One region of the Streptomyces sp. NPDC005374 genome, then DNA from elsewhere that is predicted to be linked to it. Evidence: riboswitches for the same ligand, from Rfam matches in the RefSeq annotation. Region 1 holds a riboswitch; the other holds the start of a gene.

Region 1 (3,684 bases):
AACCGCGGTCACCGCGAGGCTCGACGCGAGCGCCGCGCCGACGGCGTAGATCGGGACCGACCGCAACGCGGCGATCTGCAGCAGGAACCCCACGCCGTCCAGCGCCAGCCCCGCCAGATACCGCCACTGCCGAACCGCTCGCAGGAACAGCGTCACCGCGAACGCCGACCCCTCGTCGCCGCCGCCCGTGTCCGCTGCCCGCGCCGCCATCGCCTGCAACACGGTGGCCGTCCCGAAGCAGACCGAGGCGCCGAGGGCGCACATCATTCCAAAGAGCACAAAGCGACCTTAGGGCAGGAGCTGAGGGGCGGGCTGATCCAGGACGAGCTCTTACTGATCTCTAGCTGTTCGCCCGACATGCGTACACCAGGCCCCTGTTGACGAACCTACTCGCCGGCCCTCGACGTGATGGGCCCCGAGGTCGCCTCCGAGACACCGACTCCGGGAGCGTGCCGAAAACGCTTTGCCGCACCCGGCTTCGGCGCGTTACGTTCCTCGCACTCTGAAGCAGACGCTCTCTGGAACCATTGCCGCAGAACGGGAGCAGGTCCGCGCACAGCGCGCGGCGCCACGGAGGGGCGGCACCGGATCCGGCCGACCGGCGGATCCCGTACGCCCTCCGGAGGACACTCCCATGAACATCGGCCTCGGCCTCCCCGTCGACGATCCCGCCCAGTTGCTCACCTGGGCCCGGCGCGCCGACGCGGGCCCCTTCAGTACCCTCGGCCTGCTCGACCGCCTCGTGTACGACAATCCCGAACCCCTCATCACCCTCGCGGCTCTCGCCGGCGCCACGTCCCGCATCCGCGTCCAGACCGAAGTGCTTCTCGCGCCCCTGCACAACACCGCCCTGCTCGCCAAGCAGACAGCGACCCTCGACCGCCTCTCGGGCGGCCGCTTCACGCTCGGCATCGGGGTCGGTGGCCGCGAGGACGACTGCCTGGCCGCCGGCATCGATCTTCACCGCCGAGGCCGCCGCCTCGACGAGCAGATGACCCTGCTGCGCCGCACCTGGTCCGGCGAGCCCTACGGCGAAGGCGTCGGCCCCATCGGCCCCGCCCCCGCCACCCCCGGCGGTCCGGAGGTCCTGTTCGGAGGCTTCGCCCCTGCTGCCCTCGAACGGGTAGGCCGCTTCGGCGACGGTTTCCTCGGCGCCGCCCTGCCGCCCTCCTTCATGGCCAACCTGTTCCGCGACGCCGAAGCAGCCTGGCAGAAGCACGACCGCCCAGGCCGCCCACGCCTGGTCGCCCAGGCGAACGTCGCCCTCGGCCCGGACGACACCCTGGACCGGGCCCGCGGCAACCTCCGCGACTACTACGCCTTCAGCGACCACGTCGCCTACATGGAGGGCGGCCTGCTCACCACCCCGGGACAGATCCGCGACGCCACCGACGCCTACTTCGGAATCGGCGCCGACGAGGTGATGCTCTACTGCTGGGCCTCCGACCCCGACCAGCTCGACCGCCTCGCCGACCTGCTGTTCTGACGTCGTACTCCGCCACCGCTTCGGGGCCCGGGACCAGTGGCCGGGCCTCGAAGCCGTCGCTCGCATGGTGGACGTCGCACGGGAGTCGTTCGCCCCGGCCGGTAGGCTGGCCGACAGGCCGTGACTGGCGCGCTGGGATGGGACGGACCATCGGGGAGCGGCCTGTGAGTGACCAAGTGCCGTGCGCCTGGGCCGAACCGTGATCCGTGACCGCCACAAGCCACGCAGCCCGGAGGCCGCCATGTCAGAGCAGCAGCCCCTGTCCACCGAATCCACTGCCTTCCGTGCCGCCCTCGACGTGATCCGCGCCGTTGAGCCGCGCGTCGCCGACGCCATCGGCCAGGAGGTCCACGACCAGCGCGAGATGCTCAAGCTGATCGCCTCCGAGAACTACGCCTCCCCGGCCACCCTTCTCGCCATGGGCAACTGGTTCAGCGACAAGTACGCCGAGGGCACCGTCGGCCGCCGCTTCTACGCCGGCTGTCGCAACGTCGACACTGTCGAGTCCCTGGCCGCCGAGCACGCGCGGGAACTCTTCGGCGCCCGCCACGCCTATGTCCAGCCGCACTCCGGTATCGACGCCAACCTGGTCGCCTTCTGGTCCGTCCTCGCCCAGCGCGTCGAGGTCCCCGCTCTGGAGAAGGCCGGCGTCCGCCAGGTCAACGACCTCTCCGACGCCGACTGGGCCGAGCTCCGCCAGGCCTTCGGCAACCAGCGCATGCTCGGCATGTCGCTGGACGCCGGCGGACACCTCACCCACGGCTTCCGCCCGAACATCTCCGGCAAGATGTTCGACCAGCGCTCCTACGGCACGGATGCCACCACCGGTCTCGTCGACTACGAGGCCCTGCGTGTCTCGGCCCGTGAGTTCAAGCCGCTGATCATCGTCGCCGGCTACTCGGCCTACCCGCGTCTGGTCAACTTCCGGATCATGCGCGAGATCGCCGACGAGGTCGGCGCCACGCTCATGGTCGACATGGCCCACTTCGCCGGCCTCGTCGCCGGCAAGGTCCTCATCGGCGACTTCGACCCGGTCCCGCACGCCCAGATCGTCACCACCACCACCCACAAGTCCCTGCGCGGCCCACGCGGCGGCATGGTGCTGTGCGACGACTCCCTCAAGGATCAGGTCGACCGCGGTTGCCCGATGGTCCTCGGCGGCCCGCTCCCGCATGTCATGGCCGCCAAGGCCGTGGCCCTCGCCGAGGCCCGTCAGCCCTCCTTCCAGGACTACGCCCAGCGCATCGTCGACAACTCCCGCGCTCTGGCCGAGGGCCTGATGCGTCGCGGCGCCACTCTGATCACCGGCGGCACCGACAACCATCTCAACCTGATCGACGTCGCCTCCTCCTACGGCCTCACCGGCCGCCAGGCCGAGGCAGCCCTGCTCGAATCGGGCATCGTCACCAACCGCAACGCCATCCCGGCCGACCCCAACGGCGCCTGGTACACCTCCGGCATCCGCATCGGCACCCCCGCTCTGACCACCCGTGGCCTCGGCACCGCCGAGATGGACGAGGTCGCCGGACTCATCGACCGCGTCCTCACCACCACGGAGTCCGGCACGACCAAGTCGGGTGCGCCCTCCAAGGCCCAGCACGTTCTCGACCCGAAGGTCGCGGACGAGATCTCCCACCGGGCCACCGACCTCGTGGCGGGCTTCCCTCTCTACCCGGAGGTCGACCTCGGCTGAACCACGGCCCCGGCGATGCCGAGCGGCACATCACGCTCTTGAGTTGTCAAGGACCGGTGACTTCTAGAGATCGATGAGTTCCTGTCGTGGCTCCTCCCGCGGCGGTCCGGCTCCCGGCCGGGCCGCCGCGCGGCGTATCAGCCGCGTGCCGCCTGCCCCTGCCGCGAACCCCACGGCGAGCCCCGGCACCGCCCACCAGGCCCCGTGCGCCAGGCCCCTGGGCTCGTCGGCACCCTCGACCTCGCCGCCGGCTCCGTGCTTCCCCTCCCTGGCACCGCCCAACAGCCCGGCCCGGTCCAGCCGATCGAAGTCCGCCCGCGGCGCCCGGTGCCAGCGGATGTCGTCGTCCTCCTGCTCCGGCGCCGGATCCGTGCGCACCCACGGTGTGCCGTCCCCGGCCAGGAACAGTTGGTCCTCCCGCTCCACAGCCACATCACCACCCGGCGCCGCGTTCGTCTGCGGCCAGCCACCGACACCCGTCAGCCCCCACACCACGGTGATCCGC
Region 2 (3,684 bases), on a different contig from region 1:
GACGGCACGTATCCGCACCTCCGGCTGCTGGGCGTGCACGCTCACCTGGCCAGCGGCCTGGAGGCCACGGAAGCGCTGCGTGTCGCCGGATCCGTCGTGTCCTGGGCCACCGGCCTGGGTGTGCCGCTCGCCGAGGTCGACGTCGGCGGCGGCATGAGTGTCGACTACGGCGACCCGCGACGCCGGTTCGACTGGACGGCGTACGGCGAGGGGCTCGCCCGGCTGGCGGAGGCGCACCCCGGGCTCACGCTGCGCATCGAGCCGGGGCGGGCGCTGACGGCGTACTGCGGCTGGTACGCGACCGAGGTGCTGGACGTGAAGCACAGTCACGGCGAGGAGTTCGCCGTGGTCCGGGGCGGCACCCACCATCTGCGGACCCCGGCGACGAAGGGCCACGACCAGCCCTGCTCGGTGCTGCCCGTGGACGCATGGCCGCATCCCTGGGCGCGTCCCGTGGCCGGCGGCGAGCGGGTCACCCTGGCCGGACAGCTGTGCACTCCCAAGGACGCGCTGGCCCGCCGGGTGCCGGCGGCCGGGCTGCGGGCGGGTGACCGGGTGGTGTTCTCGATGGCCGGGGCCTACGCGTGGAACATCTCGCACCATGACTTCCTGATGCATCCCCGGCCGGGATTCCACTTCCTGGACGCGTGAGGCGGACGTCTGGGCGAAGACGCGTCGAGGGCCGCCCGGCGATCCGGGCGGCCCTCGGTGTGCGTACGGCAGCGGTCAGGCCTCGACCGCGGGCAGCAGCCCGGTGACGGGGGCGGCGAGGTCAGTGACCTGGTGCAGCTCGTTGAGCTTGTACAGGTCGTTGGCCTTGTTCAGCTGCGCGGAGACCCTCGGCATCTCGGCCTTGTGCTCCGCGGGGATGTCGCTGACCGCGAGCGAGTCGAGCATGGCGATCGGGCTGAGCGGGCTCGCTTCCGGGGCGGCCGCGTCGGCCGCGTTCGCGAGGGGGGCGGCGAGTCCGGTGACACCGACGGCGAGACCGACGGCGGCGACGATACGTCGAGTTGAGATCATGTTGTCAGCAACGTCCCCGGGCCCCTGGCGGACACGGCCCTCCGGCTACGCTCACTCGTCAGGCGGAGCGCCCGGACTGCGCTTGCCGTGACCGCCGGGGCGGAGGAGTCTCGTAGGAAAGAGGCCCGACGCGGCCCGCTCCTCGTCGGGCCGCGGCCCTCGAAGGAGGTCACCATGGGCACTGCGGCACGCTCCGGCTTCGACATCGACGCACTGCGCCGGGGCATCGAAGGACACACTGCGGCGACTCTTCTGTCGCTCTACGCGGACGACGCCGAGATACGCGTCGTGGACCGCAACAGCCAGCCCAGCCACCCGATGGTGCTGCACGGCAGGGACGAGATCAGCGCGATGCTCGACGACGTGTACAGCCGCGACATGACGCACAAGCTCGAACAGTGCGTCGTCGACGGCGACCACGTCGCCTTCAGCGAGTCGTGCCAGTACTCCGACGGGGTACGCGTCCTGTCCGAGTCGATGCTGACCCTGCGGGGCGGCATGATCGCCGAGCAGACCTTGATACAGGCGTGGGACGAGTAGCGGGAAAGGTGTCGAGGGTCCAGATCGTGATCCGGCTGATGTGGACCTTCTCGGCGGGAACGACGGCGGGTCGGACCCGCGCCTGCCGCCGGCCGTCGTTCTCGCGCGTCCGGACGGGCAGCGACTCCTGACCGGCGTGGGACGTCGGTTAGTGTGATGTCCGGACCGTGACTGGCGCTGAGGTGGAGTACCACCGGGGAGCGGTCCGCTGTCCCGATGCCGTGCGCCTGGGCGATTCCTTCGATCGGCTCAGGAGTGGATCATGTCCCAGGCAGGACTCATGGACGGCACCGCGCTCGCCCGGCGCATCGGCGAGGTCACCGCCGAACGCGCGGCCGACCTCACCGCACGCACCGGGCAGGCCCCCTGCCTCGCCACGGTACTGGTCGGCGAGGACCCCGCGTCCGTCATCTACGTGCGCATGAAGCGCAACCGCTGCCGCTGGGCCGGCATCGAGTCCCGGCACGTGGAGCTGTCCGCGGCCACCACCACCGAGGAACTCGTCGACACCCTGCGCGCCCTGTCGGACGACCCCACCGTCCACGGCATCCTGCTCCAGCACCCGGTGGGCGCGCACATCGACGAGCGGGCGGCGTTCGAGGCGATCGCGCCGGAGAAGGACGTCGACGGCGTCACCTTCACCTCCTTCGCGACGATGAGCTTCGGCCTGCCGGGGTTCGTGTCCTGCACGCCGGGCGGGATCATGCGGCTGCTCGACGCGTACGACGTCGACCCGGCCGGCACACTGGCCGTTGTCGTGGGCCGCAGCGCGATCCTCGGCAAACCGGCCGGCATGCTGCTGCTCGCCCGCGACGCCACGGTGACCTACTGCCACTCCCGTACGGCGGACCTGTCGGCGGCGGTTCGGGAGGCGGACATCGTGGTCGCGGCGGTAGGGCGGCCACGGCTGATCCGGGGCCAGGACATCAAGCCGGGCGCGGTCGTGATCGACGCCGGGTACAACGCGGGGAACGTCGGAGACGTCGACTTCGACTCGGCGGTGGAGCGGGCCTCGCTGATCACGCCGGTGCCGGGCGGCGTCGGCCCGATGACCATCGCCACGCTGCTGGAGCAGACGGTGGAGGCCGCCGCCCGGCAGCTCGGGGTGTAGCGCGGGCGTCAGGACGGCGGACGACGGCGGCCCGGCCGCTCCTCCGATGCGGCCGGGGTGAACTGGCCGGATACCACGGGTCGTTCAGGCCCCGCGACGGGCTGCGGCGCCATACTGTCCGTCGTGCGGGTAGCGATCATGACAGCGGGCTCCCGGGGCGACGTGGCCCCGTTCACCGGGCTGGGACACGGTATGGCGCGGGCCGGGCACGAGGTCACCCTGGTCACCCACGGTCGTTTCGAGCCGCTCGCGGCCCGGGCCGGGATCGGATTCCACGCCCTGCCGGTCGATCCGCGGGCGGAGCTGGAGTCCTCGCGCGGGCGGGCCCTGCACCGCAGCACGACCGGCGTGGGCAAACTGGTGCGGGTGGTCGCGATGGCCCGGGCGCTGGCCGTCGAGATGACCGACGACCTGGTGGCCGCCGCCCGCGCCGCCGACGTGCTGCTGCTGTCCGGGTCGGTGGCCCCGCTGGGACACGCCGTCGCCGAGGGACTGGCGTTGCCCAGCCTGGGCCTCAACCTCCAACCTCTCGCGCCCACGAGGGAGTTCGCGCCGCCCATGCTGGGCACCGGCTCCTGGGGTGCGCTCGGCAACCGGATCGCCGGGGCGGGTCTGAACCTGGCCGTGGAGCAGGTCTTCGCCTCGGCCCTGCCTCCGGTGCGCGCACAGCTGGGGTTGCCGCCCCTGGGCACGGCCGCCGCGCTGCGGGCCCGGGAGCGACAGGGCTGGCCGGTGCTGCACGGATTCAGCCCACAGGTGGTCGCCCGGCCCCGTGACTGGCGGTGCGGGCTCGACGTGGCGGGCTACTGGTGGCCGTACGACGAGGACGAGCGGCTCTCCGACGAGCTGCGCCGGTTCATCGACGCGGGGCCGCCGCCGGTCTTCGTGGGCCTGGGCAGCGCGACCGTGCCCGACCCCGGGCGGATCAGCGCGGAGATCGTGCGGGCGCTGCGCCGGGCCGGCCTGCGCGGAGTGATCCAGCGCGGGTGGGCGGGTCTCAGCGCCATCGG

What was found. A riboswitch is a leader RNA that binds a small molecule or an ion and turns the genes downstream of it on or off. The one in region 1 is predicted to bind ZMP and ZTP.
Region 2: another riboswitch for ZMP and ZTP. It lies ahead of ACFYRX_RS06105 (bifunctional 5,10-methylenetetrahydrofolate dehydrogenase/5,10-methenyltetrahydrofolate cyclohydrolase); the one in region 1 lies ahead of ACFYRX_RS03210 (glycine hydroxymethyltransferase).

What each region holds. Positions count from the first base shown of each region.
Region 1 is NZ_JBIAKA010000001.1:670,502-674,185, reverse strand. Features, by position in the region: gene ACFYRX_RS03220 (hypothetical protein) at 1-267, opposite strand, end outside; gene ACFYRX_RS03215 (LLM class flavin-dependent oxidoreductase) at 635-1,486, shown strand; ZMP/ZTP riboswitch at 1,597-1,686, shown strand; gene ACFYRX_RS03210 (glycine hydroxymethyltransferase) at 1,728-3,179, shown strand; gene ACFYRX_RS03205 (hypothetical protein) at 3,243-3,684, opposite strand, start outside.
Region 2 is NZ_JBIAKA010000002.1:135,189-138,872, forward strand. Features, by position in the region: gene ACFYRX_RS06090 (type III PLP-dependent enzyme) at 1-651, shown strand, start outside; gene ACFYRX_RS06095 (hypothetical protein) at 727-1,023, opposite strand; gene ACFYRX_RS06100 (nuclear transport factor 2 family protein) at 1,198-1,563, shown strand; ZMP/ZTP riboswitch at 1,721-1,803, shown strand; gene ACFYRX_RS06105 (bifunctional 5,10-methylenetetrahydrofolate dehydrogenase/5,10-methenyltetrahydrofolate cyclohydrolase) at 1,826-2,674, shown strand; gene ACFYRX_RS06110 (glycosyltransferase) at 2,813-3,684, shown strand, end outside.